DNA from 4 places in the Cognaticolwellia beringensis genome. Region 1 is predicted to be linked to each of the others. Evidence: predicted binding sites of a transcription regulator. Region 1 holds the regulator's gene; each other region holds the start of a gene.
The links. Region 1 encodes LexA, which represses DNA repair genes until DNA is damaged. Its sites were predicted from a motif close to TACTGTATNNNNATACAGTA; they were not measured.

Region 1 (5,360 bases):
ATTGTTGAACATGTTACTGTGTTGGAGTTTGATTCTGTATTACGAGCCGATGCGGTATTGCAAAATAAAGCTCGCTCATTACCTAATATCGACATTATTGTGAATGCACAAACCACAGAGGTTTTAGGTAATGGTAAGCATGTAACTGGGCTTAATTACCTTAACCGTGCAACCAATGAGCAAGAAAGTATCGAACTTGCGGGTATATTTGTACAAATAGGCTTATTGCCGAATTCACAATTCTTGCAAGGAACCGTTGATTTAACTGAACGAGGCGAGGTTATTATTAATCAAAAAGGTGAAACCAATATTGCCGGTGTTTATGCCGCTGGAGATGTAACAAACACGCCTTTTAAGCAAATAATTATCGCCATGGGTGGCGGTGCAGCAGCAGCGTTAGGTGCATTTGATTATTTAATTAGAACACCGAATCCACTTGAAGAACGTGAAAGTATCAGTAAAGTTGCCGCCTAAAATTTGCAATAATATCTTGTGCTATAAAACGCTATTGTGCACAACAATAGCGTTTTTTTCATCGATAGACTCACATTGATTCAATTTCTTCATTTCATTCAGCGCTAATCGAATAAACCTTTTACTGATTGTCGAATTTCATTAACTACGGCGTTAACACTTTCCATTCGAGCATATCCTGTGCGGCATAGTAATGCTATTTCACGCATTGGTTGTGGGCTTTCAAAAGGAATATAGTGAATATGCTTTTGCGGCGCATAGTTAATCGTTGCTAATTGTGGCATCAGTGTAATACCGATATTGCTTGCCACCATATAGCGTAAAGTTTCAAGACTAGTGGCTCGAAAGCTATGATCTTCTTCAGCACCTGCGCTAAAACAATAACCCATGGCTTGATCTCTTAAACAATGCCCGTCTTCTAAGGTAAGGATTTTTTGATTATGCAGATCATCAAAAGTTACGGTCGATCTGTTGGCAAGTGCGTGTGATGGCGACGTTGCCATCACCAAAGGCTCAGTGAATAAGTCATATCGTTCAAAGCGTGCCATTTCGGGTAGCCAAGGCAGAATTAAAATATCGAGTTTGCCTGTTTCCAACTGTTGCAGTAAATCTTGCGTTCTATTTTCATGTAAATAAAAGTTTATTTTCGTTAGATTGCTGTTCAGCGTTGGCATAATGTGCGGCAGTATATATGGCGCTAACGTGGGAATTAAGCCGATATGTAAATCACCCGACAGTGGGTCAAGTAGAGCTTTAGCTGCTTCTTCAAAATTATTGGCTGCGTTCAACACTTGTTGGGCTTGTTGAACTAGCTTTTCACCTGCTGGTGTTAACATCACATTGCGAGGTTGTCGCTCAATTAATGTTAATTTAAGTCGCTGCTCTAACTTCTGAATTTGCCCGCTCAAGGTTGGTTGACTAACAAAACAGGCATCAGCAGCATGGCCGAAATGTTTATATTGGGCAATGGCCGTTAGGTATTCTAAATCGCGAATTTTTATCATAGTTAAAATCTATGGTTGTTAGGGATTTAATAGTTAAATTATTTTATCTTAAAAGATGAAATTCAGCCACTGTGTTCTATTAAATACAACGAGGTAACAACACAGCAGAAATATACTTATGAAAAAACAGTGCCTTGACCTATAACTTGCGGGAAGAATATCTTGTCTGTTTTTTTGCTAGCTTTGTCTGACTAGACATATGGGTAAACTTTACCTAGCCTGATATAGACCCGAATAATATATAAGGCGAATATGGATACAGTTATTCCGATTCAAATACATCTTCTTGTCGTTATCCCTGCTATTTTTCTTGGTTTATTCAATTTATTACTAGCAAAAGGCACTCGGTTTCATCGATTAAATGGCAAAATATGGGCTTGTCTAATGCTGATTGCATCATTTAGCGCATTTTTCATTATGCCGACAGGCAGTCTTACTTGGCTGCATTTATTCGCTATTGTGGTTATTGTTAGTGTGTCTGTTGGTATTATGGCAATACGAAAACACAATAAGCGATTACATGCTCGTTGTATGGTGGGTGCTTACATTGGCACTATTGTTTCTGCTTTTTTTGCAGCAAGTGTACCGGGACGGTTATTGCATGAGATGATTTTTAAAACTTTTTAATGAAGTAGTGAGTTTAACGTTTGTTTAGTGTTTATGATGATTTTATTTGTTTTACAAGCCAGTTGAATTTATATCCATAGATCATTTTGAGCGGTGAGATCACTGTTCGCATCACCCGTATTCACTACTCCTTTTGGCTCCACAATCATAATTTTACATTCAGCATTAGCGACGGGTTTATGTTCAACACCTTTAGGGATCACAAACATTTCGCCAGGTTCTAAGGTGACAGGTCCATCTCGAAATTCGATATTAAGAACACCTTCAATGACAATAAAAACCTCATCTGTTTCTGGGTGGTCATGCCAGACAAATTCACCTGCTACTTTCACTAATTTAAATTGATAATCATTCATTTCAGCGATAACACGAGGCGACCAATGCTCAGTAAATTGGCTAAATTTATCTTTAAAGTTGATTACTTTTGACTTCATCTTTGCTCCGAGAGCTTAAGTTAAGCTTTTAATATTACATAATTCTAGCGTTTTAGAAACTGCAAATGTTTGACTTAATCAAGGGGGGAGAGTGCTTATTTTTAATACGCCTCGAAGCATTCTAAAAAAATATACAGAAAAATTTTCATTATAATTAACAAAACTGCTCAATCCCTCAGCAATAATTTCTTGCGTTTCCAAAAAGCCTGTATACAATAACAGTAATACTGTTTAAAAATACAGGCTTACTCTTCAGTCGCTTAAGGAATAAAAATGCGCCCTTTAACACCTAGACAACAGCAGATATTTGATCTGATCAGAGAAAAAATTTCGGATACTGGTATGCCGCCAACTCGTGCCGAAATTGCGACTAATTTTGGGTTTAAATCGGCCAATGCAGCAGAAGAACATTTAAAAGCGCTAGCTAAGAAAGGCTATATTGAGATGTTACCTGGTACTTCTCGTGGCATTCGTCTTGCGGAAGAATTTATTGAAGAAGATGGTTTGCCGCTTATTGGTCGAGTCGCAGCAGGTGAGCCAATTTTGGCACAAGAACATGTTGAGCAGCACTATAAAATTGATGGAAGTTTATTTCATCCACCGGCCGATTATTTATTGCGCGTTAATGGCGAAAGCATGAAAGACATTGGCATTTTAGATGGCGATTTGCTGGCAGTGCATCAAACCACAGACGTACAAAATGGCCAAGTCATTGTTGCTCGTGTTGAAGACGATGTTACGGTTAAGCGTTTTAAACGTGAAGGTAATGTGGTTCACTTACTTGCTGAGAATGAAGACTTTTCACCAATTAAAGTCGATTTAACGTCCCAACAATTTAACATCGAAGGCCTAGCTGTCGGTGTTATTCGCGCGGCAGATTGGATGTAATTACATACATATTTAAATATTTTACTATTTTTACTGCGCTAAACCCGCAGATTTAATTGATGTTTTTTAAACTTATTGCTTAAATTTGCGCTTTTCTTCCATTTAACAGCTTTTCTAGCACCTAAAGTATTTTTGGTCAGAACAATTCTATTAATCGCCAATAAATAACGCTTGTAGCCTGTTTTTTATACAGCTAATTTCATGATCGAATATTTATTATTCAGCGCAAAAAACACCCCTCGAACAAAAAATAAACATTGAAGTAATCCTTTTAAAAATGCACTTGTCGTCCAGTTTAGGGTTATTACTCTATTGTATTTATTAGCTTTTATTTTTCATGCTTTTGAAATTTTAAATTGACCCCGATCAAGTTTTAAGTAATTCTAGTCTAGAAAACGTACAAACATAACAATAGGGCGTAATTGACAGTTGTCGAATAATACGTCACTTAAATAATAATAAATGTATGCGCGAAATAGCCGGTTTTCATTGTGTAATGGTGATTAAACCGTGTTGTTTGGCCTTAAAAAGGGTGAAGGAGATGTCGAGTGAAAAGACGTAACCTAGGTTTGCTGTTGCTAGGGGGCTTGTTGTCGAGTTCGGTATGGGCAGATATGTCGCTGAACTTAACCAAAGGTGTTACGGAAGTTAGTAGAGACGTATACGATTTACATATGTTGGTTCTCTATATCTGTACAGCTATTGGTGTTGTGGTATTTGGTGCTATGTTTTGGTCTATGGTGTTTCACCGTAAATCAAAAGGCTTTAAACCAGCAACCTTCCATGAAAGCACAAAAGTAGAAATTCTCTGGACGGCTATTCCTGTCGTCATTCTAATCGCTATGGCTGTTCCTGCCACTACCACGCTCATTGATATGGAAAATAACGATGATGCAGATATAACTATTCAAGTAACGGGCTCTCAGTGGAAATGGCATTATAAATATTTTGATCAAGACCTCGAGTTTTATTCGGTACTTTCTACGCCACGTGACCAATACGAAAACCAAGATGGTACTTCAGCCGAGAAAGGTGAAAACTATCTGCTTGAAGTTGATCGTCCTTTAGTTATTCCAACCAATAAAAAAGTGCGTTTTGTTATTACCTCTGATGATGTTATCCACGCTTGGTGGGTTCCGGCATTTGCGGTAAAACAAGATGCTAACCCTGGTTTTATTAACGAAGCTTGGACTAAGGTAGATGACCCCGGCGTTTATCGTGGCCAATGTGCTGAGCTATGTGGTAAAGATCACGGTTTTATGCCGATAGTGGTTGAAGTGAAGTCTGAAGCTGATTATGCCATTTGGCTTGATGAGCAGAAAGCATTGAAGGCTAATGCGAAAGCTGCAGAAGCAGCATCGTTGAATGCTTCAGTACCTTTAGAAGAATTAATGCAACTAGGTGAAACAACTTACACCGCATACTGTGCCGCGTGTCACCAAGTTAGTGGCCAAGGCTTACCACCAGCATTTCCCGCGCTTAAAGGTAGTGCTGTTGCGACAACAGGTCCTGCTAGCGAGCATATAGATATTGTCTTTAATGGCAAAGCTGGCACTGGCATGCAAGGTTATGGCAAGCAACTGAGCTTAAAAGAAATTGCAGCAGTAGTTACTTATGAACGTAATGCTTGGGGTAATAATACCGGTGACGCTGTTCAAGCTGCCGATGTTCAAGCTGCGTCAGGTAGTGCCGGGGCAAGTGTTACTGAAACTGTTAAGCAAGCTGTTGAAGATGTAAAAGAACAAGTAACAGAAGTCATTGCTGACATTGTCCCTGCGGAAGATTTATCGAAGGTTTATAGCCAAGATGAATTAATGACGATGGGTGAAGAAGTCTACATGACTGCTTGTGCTGCTTGTCATCAAGCGAGTGGCGAAGGTATGGCACCAGTATTTCCTGGCCTTAAAGGCAGTGCTATTGCCACAGGTGATGT
Region 2 (5,360 bases), 1.3 Mb from region 1:
TAATCCCTAACTAACCCTATTACATTGCAACTGTTTTACAGTCGTTAATTGTAATAATACCAAAGAGCCTAATTAAGCTCTTTGGTATAAAGGTACTGTCGAATTACTTCTCTAATGCAGTATTGAAGTAGTCGAAAATTACAGGCACATCGTTTTGACCAAGACCAGCATCAACAGCAGCTTGTAGATTAGCAGAAGTACCTTGAGCAATTAAAGACTCGCCGCCTAAATCTGAAACCATTTGGTTGAAATAACCAAGATCTTTGTTTGCGTTCGCAACAGAGAAACCTAGCTTTTCTTCACCGTCTACAGCATAGAACTTAGTGAACTGCATGAAAGGAGAATTAGAAGGTCCTGCAGACATAATGTCAAACAATTGCTGACCATCTACACCAGCCGCTTTAGCTACAGCAAAAGCTTGTGACATGGCCGTAACGGTAGTCATTCCAATAAAATTATTGATCAATTTAGTTGTGTGACCTGCACCAAGAGCGCCAAGATAAAATACGTTTTCACCTTGCTGTTCTAGCACTGGTTTAACTTTATTAAACGTTTCTTCATCACCAGCAGCCATAATGTTAAGTAAACCATCTTTAGCGTGAGCAGGTGTACGACCTAAAGGAGCATCAATCATACCAGCACCTTTTTTCGCAAGATCAGCACCAATTTTACGAGTAGAATCAGGAATTGAAGTACCGAAGTCAATTAATGTTTTGCCTTCACTCATACCCGCTAAGATGCCATCTTCAGCATAAACAACTAACTCAACTACTTTTGAAGTAGTTAAGGCAAGCATCACGATATCGCTTTTTTCAGCCAATTCTTTACCTGAAGTAACTTCAGTAGCGTTACCACGAGCTATAACTTTTGCAACAGCATCTTTATTAAGATCCATTACATTCACTTGAAAACCACGAGTTTGTAAATTCTCAACCATGTTACCGCCCATGAGACCAAGGCCGATGAAACCTATAATAGGTTTTGTCATATCTAACTCCTAAAAATATTAGTGTTTGTTTATCTGAGTGCCAACATTGACCACCTCATTAGGCGCCATGCTATTTTTTTTTGAGTAAATAAGGCTAAATCAATTACGCCTCAGATTAATTTCGGGTATACAAACCTATCGACTAATCTTAAATTTAACTCATTAATAATTTAGGTATAAACACCTAATGCTAAAATTGCATCTATACAAACTTATTGTTTAGAAACACTCAAAACAATAAGGAATAATTAGATACTAACCAAAACGCAAATAACTGTCAACCAATCAATACCTATTGGTAATAACCAATACATTAACCTACAATAACAATTGGTCGTACGCACTTTGAGTTCACTTCAACACCAGGGGGATATCACTTTACTTACTGCCTATTTCTACCAGTAAAAAAACTACTAAGCACTTGTTATAGTAGATATAAAAATATAAAACAATCGAACATACCTAAGTATTTACTCGTCAAATTTACCTTACATTATATTTTTTAAATCATTCAATTAAGTCGCTATTGGTAATACCGAATTAAATTTATAACCATTAATTAAATAGCCTATTTTATTTCTAAGAATAACAACAAAAAAATCATTTATTTTAATAACTTATTGTTCTAATTATGAAATAAATACCCCATCTGTTGATTATTTCAACCAGCAAATGTTCAGGTAATCAGGTAATGAGTGAAATTGGTAAAATGACGACACAGCAATAATTATTGGTTTTGAATGAGAGTGATGACAGTATGTTAATTAGCGAAAAAAAAAGCCACTTGGCAGTGGCTTTGTCATTAAACTTTACTTAGAGCTATTATTTAGCTACAGCTTCAACTTTTGCTTCAGCTTCAGCGGGTTTTGTTTTTGGTAACAATAATTCACGTAAGCGCGTATCAATTTCTTTCGCTACTTTAGGGTTTTCTTTAAGGTATTTAGCTGCGTTAGCTTTACCTTGGCCAATTTTATCACCTTTATAGCTATACCAAGCGCCGGCTTTTTCTACCATTTCATTTTTAACACCAAGGTCAACTAACTCACCTAAACTGTTAATACCTTCACCATACAAAATTTGAAATTCAACTTGTTTAAATGGTGGTGCAATTTTGTTTTTAACCACTTTAACACGGGTTTCGTTACCAACTATTTCATCACCATTTTTAACAGCACCGATACGACGAATATCTAAACGTACTGACGCGTAGAACTTTAAAGCATTACCACCTGTTGTGGTTTCAGGACTACCAAACATCACACCAATCTTCATACGAATTTGGTTGATAAAAATAATCATGGTATTTGACTGTTTCAAGTTACCTGTAAGCTTACGCATAGCTTGTGAAAGCATACGTGCTTGTAAGCCCATGTGTGAATCACCCATGTCGCCTTCAATTTCAGCCTTTGGTGTTAATGCAGCAACCGAGTCAACAACGATGATGTCAATAGCACCTGAGCGCGTCAACATGTCACAAATTTCAAGCGCTTGCTCACCAGTATCTGGTTGAGAAACTAATAACTCGTTAATATTAACACCTAGTTTTTCAGCATAGATTGGGTCTAGTGCATGCTCAGCATCAACAAAGGCACAAATTTTACCGTTACGCTGCGCTTCGGCAATAACTTCAAGGGTTAGTGTTGTTTTACCACTTGATTCTGGACCGTATATTTCAACCACACGGCCAAGCGGTAAACCACCTGCACCTAGTGCGATATCTAAACCTAATGAACCCGTTGAAATTGTTTCAACGTCCATGCTGCGATTATCACCCAACTTCATAATTGAACCTTTACCAAATTGACGTTCGATTTGGCTTAAGGCAGCTGATAATGCTTTTTCTTTGTTATCGTTCATTTGTTGCTCCAGAATGATTTAGGTGCTTAATTCGTTTAATTGAGCAAAGTATACTGTATAGTCGTACAGTATCAAGTTTTTTATTGATTTTTTTATTTTCTATTATAAATTTAATCTGCCTGTACTTTTATTTTATTGATATGAAACAACTTTATCATCATTTGTAACTTTAAATTATTTTAGACTAAAAAGTTACTCATATGAAAACCATCCACTAATCTCTTATATAATTAGCGCATTAATATTATTGACTACTTAGCCTATTTATAAAATAACGTTATTTAAGAAGGTAGTTTGATATCGAAATATGGATGTTGGCAGATAAGTGTATTGTGGTTGCAATCGTTATTAGCTAACAACTGTTTGAACGTAAATAGTTCAAGGTTTATTATAAATGAGGTAACCGTACTTTAGAATGTTTATGACCTTATATCTAGGGTAAAAAAAATCAAGGCATAGTCAGACTATGCCTTGATTTGATTTAATTTGTTAAAGCAGTTTATAAAAAGTGAAAGCTACAAAATCAGTATTTAATGCACACTACTGAGGGCTTTAATAACACCTCTAATTTCGGCTAAGCCTTTGAGACGACCAATACAAGAATATCCTGGATTCCCTGGCTTGTTTATATCGTCTAAAATTTGGTGACCATGATCAGGCCTGATAAATATTGGGTTATTATTTTGATTGCTAACCCGTGTTTTTTCTTCACTTAATAAAGCAGAAATGATTCCAACCATATCTACATCGCTTGATAAGTGTTCAGCTTCATAAAACGAGCGTTGTTCGTTTTTATCTCTACTGACACCACGCAAATGGGCAAAATGAATTCGCGAACCATAGTGTTTAGCCATAACAGGTAAATTATTATCAGGACGACTGCCGTAGGTACCTGCACATAACGTAATGCCGTTAGCTGGGCTTGGCAGTGCTGTAAATAGAAGCTCTAAATCTTCTGATGTACAAATAATGCGAGGTAAGCCCAACATATCCCTTGGTGGATCGTCAGGGTGTATTGCTAATTTAACGCCGAGTTGCTCAGCTTTAGGTAACACTTGTGATAAAAAAGAGAACAAATTTTTTCTTAAAATATCCTTAGAAATATCTTTATAATTTGCCAACATACGACGAAAATCCTCAATGTTATAGGCATCTGTCATTTTGCCCGGTAAACCCGCGATAATGTTATTGGTTAATAGGGTTTTTTCGTCATTAGACATCGCCGAGAATATTTCTTTTGCTTGCTGTATTTCTTCATCAGAATAGTCAGCTTCAGCATTTTCACGCTGTAATATATACAAATCAAAAGCTGCAAATTTTTGTTGATCAAACCTAAGTGCATAACCACCATTGGGTAATTGAAATTTTAAATCAGTGCGTGTCCAATCTATGACCGGCATAAAGTTATAACAAATGGTTTTAATGCCACATTTTGCTAAATTTTCCATTGATGCGATCCAAGCATCAACATAGCGCTGGCTATTATCACGTCCTAACTTTATGTCTTCATGCACAGGGATACTTTCGACAACAGACCAAACCAAGGTAGATTGAAGATTATTATCTTTTTCAATTAATGCTTTATAGGCTTGAATTTGATCTGTCGGCCAAACTTCGCCGGTCGGTATTGTGTGCAGTGCGCTAACAATATCAGTAGCCCCTGTTTGTCTAACATCGGCAATTGACACGGGGTCATTAGGGCCAAACCATCTCCAAGCTTCACGCATTGTATAATCTCCACATCGTTATTAATTCTGTTGTTACATTTGTCAAACACACTTTATTTACACTTAAATTACACTTAAAAATAAAACCAATAGGTACATAGTGACGATTCAAATGAATTAAAATGGTCGAGTTACTTCGCTTTATAGCCTGTCCTGAACAGGTAATGCCAAACTGAGATGCCTCACGATAACCTCAAGGATTAATCAAAGGTCAATAACACTAACTTAATGCAAGTGTAGCCACGTATTTATCAAGCAAAATTTGTATATTTTAGATAAACAGCACCAATAGGCCTTACCAATTTCCATTGCACAAGCCTTTAAAGTTGATATAAATACTAATAACACATAGTACAGATGAAATATTGGTAAGTCCAAATAAAAATACTTTTTGCCCAATCAGCAATGTAGGAAAACTCAAGCAACAACATAACACCCTTAATTACAATAATTTAAGTGAATTACAAGTTAATTTCGCAGCAGTTGAGTCATGAAAAAACAACAGCAAGAGGTAAGGCCAATTATATAAAAGCTGTAAGTTGACTGTTTATACTATTTAATCTGGGGGGTGCTGAGCGTTTAAGGCTTGTGTAAATATTAGTTAGATTAGTGTTTCTGATGGGAGGTTTTAATCAGGTTTTAGCGAATCATTAACGAACAAACTGTGCAGAGTCGGTTCGTTAATGATTACTTTATTGAGGCATAGTAGTGAGCATAATGCGCTTAACTATTGCCTGGATAACATTCTAGAATAGACATACCCAATTCTGTTTGGTACTCAAACTCAC
Region 3 (5,360 bases), 970 kb from region 1:
TAAATAGCGTGCAAGTTGATCGCTTGCTTGACCCATGGCGACATTAATCAACTCTTGTAAACAATCGTGTTGATCTTCAGTTAAGTCAGATGCATTCATAGGAAACCATGATTTCTTAAGTGTTCATTTAATGTATCTAATTCTATAGGTTTACGCAAAAATGCTTTTGCACCTAACTCCAATACTCGATTTTGCATTTCAGGTTGAATATCTGCTGAAATAACAAACACAGGTACATTAATACCTTCATCTTTCAACGCTTTTAATACGCCCAAGCCATCAATAATTGGCATGGTCAAATCAAGAAATAGAATATCAATATTTTGACTGCGTAAAATATCTAGTGCTTCTTGACCGTCTTTGGCTAATTGCACATTTATTGATAGGTTCTCGGGAAGGCTTCTAAGTACTTGCTTTCTGGCTAAGTTAGAGTCATCACAAATAAGAACATTTGTACTCATTTGGCGCTATTCCTTAATTATTTTTTTTATTAACACCCAATTTACCTTAAATTTGTTCTGCTGTTAATTGCTAATGCTGATAAACGCCACATTTTTCCATTTTAAGGTTTTAAAATATACGTCAAGGGCATCTTTAAATCTAAATATATTGCAAAAAATAAGCTGCAGAAATGAGGCTGTGTTGATATATTCACATTCACGGCTAAACGCAGAAATGAGATATTCACCTATCAATTTAAAGAAGTTAGAAGCAATTTAAAGAAGTTAGAGGGGCTATTTTATGCGTAACGTAAAATGGTCAAATATAGGGCATTTATTTTAATAACTTGTTGTTCAGGACAATAGCCTCACAATCATGAAAAAATTGTCAAAAAACCTGTAAACTGCAAAGCTACTTAATAATGCAATACTCGGTTATTTTAATGCCTATAAATGTTCAGATAATGAGTGATATTGCTATTATGCTAGCTATAAATTTATTAATAACTCATTTATTAATAACTCAATAATGGTTACAGACATAGTAGCAGACAATAGATAAATACATATCGCCTTCCAACTGTAGTGAGTTAATTTCATATTTATCCCCTTATGCCAATACTACCAAGTGGCTGTTTGCACATATTGATACTAGTGGACTCTAATCGTTTTATTATTTTTTTAATTCGTAAAAAAGTAAATATACCAAGCAGGTCTCGTGCCAACTAGTTAAATTAAAAGTAATGATTATTGCTTAGATATGAGAGAGGTAGCTTTGGATATTAGTGTTACGCAAGCAAAGGGTTACAACCATTTCAGGTAGGGTTGATGTTCTTGCATCCAACTTTTGGCGCTTTGATATTCAGGGCAATATACGGCAACTAATTGCCAAAATTTTGTCGAATGGTTCATGTGTTTGATATGACATAACTCATGAATTATGACATAGTCAACCACCCAAGTCGGCAGCATTTTCAATAAGTAATTAAAGCTTAATTCGCTACGACTATTACAACTTCCCCAGCGTGCTTTATATTTTCTCACTTTAAACGATGACGCATATAGCGACATTTGGTACGAAAAATTGATAAGATTTTGCTGAATATAATCTTCAATTTGCGCTTTAAACCAGCCTTCAATTTGCGATTTAACTTTCGTTACCGTAAGTTCTGAGTGCAAACTGTATGATGCATAACGAGAATTAAGCACCACGGTTAAGCTTAGATCCTGCTTATTATGAATAACATTTTTCTGCCCATAAGCAATGATAATATTGTGCGGCAAACCATCAATATAGATTGAAGGTTTGTTTTGGGTATTTTCATCGCTAAGTTGTTGGGTAAAAGTAGGGTTTAATAAGGTATTCTGCTGTTGTTCTGCAACCTTTTGTTTTAGCCAAAGCAATTTTGATTGTATAAGGCTTTCAACGTACGCCGTTTTAACAAACTTTGGTGCCCTAACAATAATTTGTGCATTGCTTACTTGTAAGGCAATAGTTTTTCTACGCGCGCTTCGTATTAGCTGATATTCCAAAACACCACCATAAAAAATTAACAATTAACAATTAACAATTAACAAATGGAAGAATAACCTCGATTAGGGATAAACAAGGTTAAACGCTAGCTAACTGTTCACTTACCTGCATCGAAATATAAGTTAAGCTACCACAGGTTTAGTTTTGCTACTTGCTTTAGCGCTAGGCGATTTAGCCTTTTTTACTTTCTCAGTTGTATTCACACTGTCGGCTTCAACAACCTCATCCGCAACTTCGGCTTTAGTCTTTTTCGGGCTACTAACAACGGCTTTAGTGTTCGTTACTTTAGCTTTTTTAGCTTGTAAAGCAACAAGCACGTCATCACGATTTTGGGCTAAATAGACACTGAGTTCTTCACGAATACTTTCAGAAAGCTCGACAGGTGCTTGTTCAAACATTTCAGATAAGTTATCTGCCATATCAAGCATTTTATCATATTCGTCTGCGGCTTTTTTATCCATGAATGTTTCTACCTCCACACCTTGTCTTATGACGACAAATCGACTCTCAACTGCCATTGTTATCCCTTATTTACTATTTACCAAATTCAATTCATTACCACCCAACTAAAAAGCATACCTATTTTAAAAGATACCTTTTCAGGCCAGTAAAGACTGTACATATTACCAGTATCATACCCTGATTTTCTAAAATTGCCAGAAAATGTTAGCTGCCACCATAAATTTCATGTGTTCTATCGTACGATATATGACATTACTATACGATAATGTTTCAAAGTACATGCTTAGATGTAAGAGTTATTGTCATCAAATCTGTTTACTATGAAAACTTTATATAATAAAAACAATAAAATATCATAGATATCATCTTCCACTGCTAGTGATTAACTTTTACATTCCGTCCGTTCTTCTTTACAACTTTTTATCGCTAATACGTCACTATTAATGTGTACACAGCGTAAATGTGTACACAGCGTAAATGTGTACACAGCGTAAATAAACTTTTAATTGTATATGGAGAGTCAAATGAACACATTCAAATTATTCACTACTACCGCGATGACCTGTTCAGTTTTATCAATTGTAAGCTTTAGTAGCTATGCCATGGATAAACATATTGAAACAGCCCTTATTGACGTTTGTAAATCTACATTAACTAATAACGTTACTAAGTATCAAAAAACAGCTGATTCTTATAATTTACGAAACAAAATAGTCGCAATGAAGGTGATGTGTAACGGCGAAGACATTATCACTTTTGCCCAAAAATATGGCGCAAATAAAACAGCAGCACGTTTAGAGGGCAGTATTAGCGGTAAGGTTAATATTATTGATGTTGCTGCGATTGAAAAAATAAATGTTAATTTTCAGTTATAAAATTTAAGGAGGTCGGCATTAAAAGTCATAATTTAACATCACAGGTACTCAATTTTGAAGCTGAGTACCTAGTTGATGTTATTTTTATAGCTAATGAAATCAAACTTAGTAAATGCTTACTTTAACTCTTTAACTCTTTAACTCTTTAACCCTAAAGGTACGCCCTTTTAGCTTGCCGTGCGTTAACTTATTTAACGCTTTTCTCACCACTGATTTATCTACAGCTACATATGCCCAGTTAGCGCCTAATTGAATTTTACCCACTTGTTCAAATGTTATACCATTTTCACCGGTAAGTGCGCCGACAATATCGCCTGGTCTGACTTTTTGTTTTTTACCGCCATCGATTTGTATCGTCGCCATTTTTGGCGTAAATACATCCCGATCTAAAGCCTCACTGCTCGGTAATTCTTCACCTTCAATAGTTCGCTCTAAATAATCTTCCAATAAGCCAATTTTGTAGCTATCTTTTTTATTAAATAATGAAAAAGCATAACCAGTGCTACCTGCACGACCGGTGCGACCAATGCGGTGAATATGAACCTCACTGTCATGAGCAATATGATAATTAAATACCGCATCAAGCGCTTCAATGTCTAAACCACGCGCGGCAACATCAGTCGCAACCAGTATTGAGGCACTTTTATTGGAAAAGCGCACTAATGTTTGATCACGGTCTCTTTGTTCCAAATCACCATGTAATGCTACAACACCAAAACCATAAGCAGCCAATTTATTCGCTACATTCTGCGTTTCTATTTTGGTATTACAAAATATTACGCTCGACTCGGGTTGATGGGTTAGCAGCAGTAATCGGATAGCCGTTAGGCGATCTTCATCATTCTCCACCTGATAAAAATGCTGTGAAATAGTACTACTTTCATGGCTTGACTCTACTTTAATCACTGCGGGTGTTTGCAAATAGCTATTCGCTATTTTTTGAATTTGTTGCGGGAACGTCGCACTAAATAATAACGTTTGTCGCTGCTTTGGCATTTTAGCAACTATGTTATCTAAAGCGGCCTGAAATCCCATATCCAGCATGCGATCAGCTTCATCTAAAACCAGGGTATCCACATGTTCTAATGATAAAGTTCCACGTCCTAAATGATCTTCTATTCGACCTGGTGTGCCAACAATAATATGCGCGCCATGCTCTAATGAACCTACTTGTGGGCCAAACGGTGTACCACCACATAAGGTGAGTACTTTTATGTTATGAACCGCTCTTGCCAGCTTTCTAATTTCTTTCGCTACTTGGTCGGCTAATTCGCGTGTAGGGCATAGTACCAAGGTTTGAATTCTAAACTTTTTAACTTGTAGTTTATTCAAAAGGCCAAGACCAAATGCCGCTGTTTTGCCTGAGCCGGTCTTACCTTGGGCAATGACATCTTGTCCCGCTAAAATAGCCGGTAGGCTTTTAGCTTGTATTTCTGTCATCTCATGGTAACCAAGTGATGAAAGGTTATCTAAAATTGCGGGTTGTAAGCTAAGTGATGAAAATTTGCTGTCGCTCAACGTCAAAGTCCTAACGTAAAAAATAATTGCCGCTATTTTACACGCTTTCGCTCACGCAAACACAGCTTTACGAAATTATATTATTAACCGCAGTTTAATAAGGAAAAGTCGGGTTAACTAGCCAATAAATACATCAGCATTGTCGCTAAAGCTTGCGGTGATTCTAACGGTAACATATGCCCCGTATTAGTAACCTCTTCCAGCACAATGTTATTCGCGCTATGTAGGTTTTGTTTCAATTCTTGTCTCAATGAAACAAGATCAACTAAGTTATCTTCATCGCCAACAAGAAACGTAACAGGTAAGGTTAACTGCGTTAATAAAGCTAATAAATTGGGTCGGTGCATAGAAACACAAAGCTGATGTAATAACACGTCAACGCCAAGTTCACGATCCATGGCAACAATGACTTGCTTTATATCTTGATAACACTGGGGATTAAATTGCTTAATATTTGGGTGGAGTAAATCATCGATTCGCTTATTGGGAATCCCAAAATAACCTCGCTGATTTATCCAATCGATTGTTCGT
Region 4 (5,360 bases), 2.2 Mb from region 1:
ACTAGTCATATGGATATGCAGCCTACGTTAATTAAAAACTGGTTAAATTGTGATATCAAAGCAAAAAGCTATAGTAATGGCACTGACATTAAAGCATTAAATAATGACCGTATTATTGCTAATACTATGGACAACGGCATTGTGGTCTTTAATAAAGACAAATCAATGTTTGTTGACCAAAATGGTAATTTTCAAAGTTACTCTATTCAACTTGCTGCGCCTATTACGGCAAAACCTGATTTTCCATTGATGATTGATGGTGTACATTTTATTAAGCAATTCAGTAAACAAGCACAGAACGTACAATAATTAGTCGCTTAGCTTAACGGTAACGTTTTTTAATTGCATTCGACTCATAAATCATTAATATAGCTCGCATAAGCTTTTATCCCCATTAAGCTTATTATTCGGGGTATAGCGCAGCTAGGTAGCGCGTGCGTCTGGGGGACGTGAGGTCGCAAGTTCGAATCTTGCTACTCCGACCACATTAAGCATTATAAATCAGCCACTTAAAGAGTTAACAATAAACTCCTTAAGTGGCTTTTTTGTGTCTGGCTAACCAAAATATATATTTTAAAATTTTTTTTGTTAGTCGTTGTATTCACAGGTTGTTAATTTTAGAAAGAGTGCTTATGAATAACGTTGTAATAAACATAAAACCATCTATTAAATACGTAATAATTGCGATGAATAATATAAAGGCAATACGCGCCGGTGGAAACTGATAGAAAAGTTTTTTGTGTCAGGTTATTTTACAATGTTTTAAATTAAATCATATGTTGATCACCATGACATTGAAAATATAGGTATTTAAATTTTGGTAAGGTTTTTGCTTTAGTAAGATAAGGTAAGGTTTTTACTTAAGTAAAGTGTTTACTGTTTTACGCTTAGGTAGAGTAATTCATAAAAGGGAATATTAAATGAAATTTAAATTTTTAAAAACTGTATTTGTAAGTTCAATATTGTCCATTTGTTGCTTTATTAATGTTGCTAATGCAGGGCTAATAAAAAGCTATGATTTCAATGGTGATTTAAGTGACACTATAGGTAATGGTGTAGACATGATAGCTAATGGAGGCTCAGTAACTGGTGCAGAGTATCATTTTACTAATAACCAAGGCTTAAAGCTAACATCAGCCCTTTCCAATACTTCGGACTACGCAATTGAAATGAGATTACGCGTTATCGATAGTTTGATTAGTTGGAATAAACTTATTGATTTTAGCAATCTAGTTTCAGATAACGGCTTATATTTACTTAATGGTAACTTTGACTTCTATGTATCTGGTAGTAATCCTTTAGGTGGACCAGTTAATTTAAATGAATTTTTTACAATTGCCTTTGTCCGTTCTGCAGGTGTAATTACAACTCATTTTAATGGTGTAGCCCTTACACCGTTTAATGATTCAAGTAACCAAGCGGTACCATCTGCTAATATCTTGAACTTTTTTGAAGATGATACAGACACAGGTGGAAGAGAATCGTTTGTAGGTGCAGTTGATTTTATCCGTATTCATGACGATGCATCAACATTCGGTACTGCCCCTATAAATGTCCCAGAACCATCAACGCTGGCTATTTTCGCATTAGGGATGATTGGTTTAGCATCACGTCGATTTAAGAAACAATCTTAATAATTTAAAATTAAAAGATAAAAGATAAAAGATAAGAATCAGCCACTTAACAATAGTTCACATCACTATTGTTAAGTGGCTTTTTTGTGTCTGGCTAACCAAAATAAAATTTTAAATTATTTTCAAATAATATTATATACATAGGTTATTAAAACTCTGATCCCCTCAGTGGATTACTTAACAACTGATCTTCGGTATATCTCGCCACTTGCTGGTGAAGCTAGGCGAAAGAAACTCACGTCGCATGTGCCACTTCTCAATTCTCCCCTGTGCCGCTAATTGCAAGGTATCATTGCCATAACGATGGTTGATACCGTCATAACAAAGCATCAGCTTTGGGTCGTCCTCATTTAGCGAAAATAAATCATGTTGTTGAAACTCACTATTCTCAAGCTCAATGGCTCCCACGCCACAGCGATAAAAATTAACACCATTAGCATAAATACTCTTAAAAGCAGTTGATATTGCATTGGCAATATATAGCGTATTATCTGTTGCTACCGGAAATTCACACATGATCGATTTGTTATAGTAATTTTCGTCATGAGGCGAACTCGCAGCAAATATAGCAAGTTTTTTAACGCGCGAATGCTGTTGCCTTAATTTACGCGCTACAATTACACCGTGGCTGACTAGCGCTGTTTTCAAGTGGTGACTTTCGTTAACACGTTGGCCGAAGCTTCGAGTGGAAAATATTTCTTTCTTCGGTTGCTTAACCTCATCCCAATTTAAACAAACAATACCATTTAACTCGTTAACCGTTCTTTCCACAACAACACTAAACTGGCTACGCATAGCTTTAGGTGACTGGTTGGCTAAATCCCATGCGGTAGCTATGCCCAATACATTTAAACGTTTGCCTAATCGGCTGCCAATTCCCCACACGTCAGTCACGGTCATTTTTGATAACACCTCTTTGCGCGATGCGGCATCATTAACAACCGCTACCCCGTTATAACCCGGCAGTTTTTTAGCTGCATGGTTTGCGGCTTTGGCTAGAGTTGGTGTTGAGCCAAAGCCAACGCCAACCGGTAAGCGCGTTTCTTGCCATACCGCACGGCGTATTTCATGGCCGTATTTATGCCAATCCTTAATTAGCGTGTGGTAATTTTTAAACTGCAAAAACGATTCATCAATTGAGTAAATATATTGGTTATCGCAATATCGGCCAATAACATTCATCATTTTATCGCTAAGACTGGCATAAAGTTCGTAGTTAGATGAGCGCACAACCACGTTATGTTTTGCCAAAAAATGTTTGATTTGAAAATACGGCTTAAACTTGGGCACGCCCAAACGACGAGCAAGAGGACAAGCCGCACAGATACAGCCATCGTTATTGGTTAACACAACTACCGGTTTATTTCTTATGGACGGATCGAAGACCTTTTCACAAGAGGCATAAAAAGACACCGCATCCACTAACGCATACATGCGCTCAGCTCCCTTGCTGGTCGATGTAATCGTATTGAGCGCGTAACAACGCCTTCTATTTGAAATTCATCTTCTGGGGTAATACTAACCGGTTGGTGCAAAGCTGAAGCAGATAATAGCCGCGCTTGTTTTTTATCAATAAATTTGCAGGTAAAACAGCCGTTATAGTTAGCGACAATAATGTCACCGTCTTTTACTTGCTCACTACGATCCACTAACAGTAAATCACCATCAAATATGCCAACGCCTTGCATTGACTGCCCTTGTGCCAAACCAATAAAGGTCGCGTCAGGATGAGCAATCAACAGCTGATCAAGCGACAAGGCTAGTTCTTTATATTCAGCCGCTGGAGATTCGAAGCCGGAAATACCCGCTTCAATATAAATAGGGATAACTTTCATAACGCATAAATCATACTGTACATTTAAACAGTATAATTTAAAGCGTAAAATTGAGAAAGCTTTTTATTAACTGTTCATCTAGTCAGAATAAAGGTGTTTTTAGCGAGCATGGGGCTATAATACGATGTTTTAGAACCTTCTAACGTAATTTAGGGAGGATGCTACTTTATAACCATCATGTTTATGTTTTAATGACTTTTTCGAAGAGTTTTGATATTAACCCCCTGTTATACCAAGTTGATTAATTAACGCCGCCATTTTAATGGTTAAAATTAACAATGACGGCGTTATAAAATTTATAAGTAGAATAACTACTGACAAAATTTTTTGCCTTGTAATTATCCATTTTCCCTCATGAAGAAGTAGATCACTTAATTAATCAAATTGGTATTACTGATATTCCGTAATCATGGACAACAAAAATGAGCCATTGGCAGTCATAATTACTCAGCAATTTACCTAGCAAGGCCACCAGTTCATCAGCTTGATGGTGCTTTGTTGTGTAGAACTGACTTTGCAGTGTTTTATATTATCAGCCGTTAGTTATAAGGGCTGATAATATAAAATACGTAAGTGGTGCTAGTAAGCTTAAACGCTCGCATTTACGCTAAACATTAACCTTTGCCGTTACCCACAGTAAAAAAGTTAACTCATTTTCTCGTCATGCAATTCAATATTGAGCTCTAAGACGTTTAAGTCACCGTCTTTTTTATCGAGATTAATTGAGAAGCTTTCATCTGATACTTTAATATATTTACGTAAAACATTTAATATATCTTCAGTCAGTTGCGGTAAATAATCAGGCTGTTTATTTCGACTATTACGTTCATGTGCAACAATGATTTGTAAGCGCTCTTTAGCCTTAGAAGCCGTTGTGACTTGTTTTTCTTTTTTACGTAAAAAATAATCTAAAAGTGCCATGTTATCCTCCAAACATACGACTGAAAATGCCTTTTTTCTCGGCAACTAAAAATCTAAAATCAACTGTTTCGCCTAACAAACGCTCAATAACATCTTGATACGCTTTACCGGCATCGCTTTCAGTATCTAGAATGACCGGTTCACCGGCATTTGATGCCTTAAGTACCGCTTGTGATTCAGGAATAACACCTAATAACGGTATTGAGAGAATATCTTCAACATCTTCAACACTGAGCATTTCGCCTTCTTCTACGCGTTTAGGCGAATAACGGGTCAATAATAAATGCTCTTTTATTGGCTCTAAGCCAAGTTCAGCTCGGCGTGAACGACTTGCTAGCATACCTAAAATACGATCAGAGTCACGTACGGATGAAACCTCAGGATTGGTGGTCACTATGGCCTCGTCGGCATAATAAAGCGCCATCATTGCGCCTGCTTCGATGCCTGCAGGTGAATCACAAATGATATAATCATAGGTCTTGCCAAGCTCTTCTAAAACCTTGCCGACATTCTCTTTGGTTAATGCGTCTTTATCACGTGTTTGAGAGGCTGGTAATATCGATAAGCTGCTTACACGTTTATCTTTAATAAGCGCCTGATTTAATGTTGCTTCACCGTTAATAACATTAACGAAATCGTAAACAACGCGACGTTCACAACCCATGATCAAATCAAGGTTTCGAAGGCCAATATCAAAATCAATTAAAACAACTTTATGACCTTTCAACGCAAGGCCAAGACCAATGGCAGCACTTGATGTCGTTTTACCAACACCACCTTTGCCTGATGTAACTACTATTATCCGTGCCATAGACCGAATATCCTTTTTAAGTTAATGTTAAATGAGTTTTGATGACGTTAATTCACTGTCAGTCAAATGAATATATACCGGTGAGCCCCAGTGTTGCTCCATTGACTCGCTGAGCCAATAATTACCATTAATAGAAACCAGTTCAGCTTCAAGGTTTTG

Region 2: a site for LexA is predicted at 2,897-2,916, ahead of recA (recombinase RecA). Genes of this name have one in related genera too.
Region 3: a site for LexA is predicted at 2,587-2,606, ahead of B5D82_RS11755 (YebG family protein). Genes of this name have one in related genera too.
Region 4: a site for LexA is predicted at 3,483-3,502, ahead of B5D82_RS18020 (LexA family protein). Genes of this name have one in related genera too.

The regions. Positions count from the first base shown of each region.
Region 1 covers NZ_CP020465.1:1,789,925-1,795,284, reverse strand. Annotated here, with positions in the region: gene ahpF (alkyl hydroperoxide reductase subunit F) at 1-474, shown strand, start outside; gene oxyR (DNA-binding transcriptional regulator OxyR) at 579-1,478, opposite strand; gene B5D82_RS07620 (DUF2306 domain-containing protein) at 1,731-2,105, shown strand; gene B5D82_RS07615 (cupin domain-containing protein) at 2,174-2,539, opposite strand; gene lexA (transcriptional repressor LexA) at 2,813-3,427, shown strand; gene coxB (cytochrome c oxidase subunit II) at 3,976-5,360, shown strand, end outside.
Region 2 covers NZ_CP020465.1:3,134,879-3,140,238, reverse strand. Annotated here, with positions in the region: gene B5D82_RS13275 (NAD(P)-dependent oxidoreductase) at 104-988, opposite strand; gene recA (recombinase RecA) at 1,811-2,845, opposite strand; gene uxuA (mannonate dehydratase) at 3,376-4,572, opposite strand; gene B5D82_RS13260 (class I mannose-6-phosphate isomerase) at 5,296-5,360, opposite strand, start outside.
Region 3 covers NZ_CP020465.1:2,758,468-2,763,827, reverse strand. Annotated here, with positions in the region: gene B5D82_RS11770 (chemotaxis protein) at 1-99, opposite strand, end outside; gene B5D82_RS11765 (response regulator) at 96-461, opposite strand; gene B5D82_RS11760 (M48 family metallopeptidase) at 1,245-1,973, opposite strand; gene B5D82_RS11755 (YebG family protein) at 2,097-2,492, opposite strand; gene B5D82_RS11750 (DUF3718 domain-containing protein) at 2,961-3,311, shown strand; gene dbpA (ATP-dependent RNA helicase DbpA) at 3,441-4,835, opposite strand; gene B5D82_RS11740 (alpha/beta fold hydrolase) at 4,943-5,360, opposite strand, start outside.
Region 4 covers NZ_CP020465.1:4,276,318-4,281,677, forward strand. Annotated here, with positions in the region: gene B5D82_RS18000 (DUF3413 domain-containing protein) at 1-309, shown strand, start outside; tRNA gene B5D82_RS18005 (tRNA-Pro) at 409-485, shown strand; gene B5D82_RS20190 (PEP-CTERM sorting domain-containing protein) at 921-1,634, shown strand; gene B5D82_RS18015 (Y-family DNA polymerase) at 1,812-3,068, opposite strand; gene B5D82_RS18020 (LexA family protein) at 3,056-3,469, opposite strand; gene minE (cell division topological specificity factor MinE) at 4,115-4,390, opposite strand; gene minD (septum site-determining protein MinD) at 4,392-5,201, opposite strand; gene minC (septum site-determining protein MinC) at 5,229-5,360, opposite strand, start outside.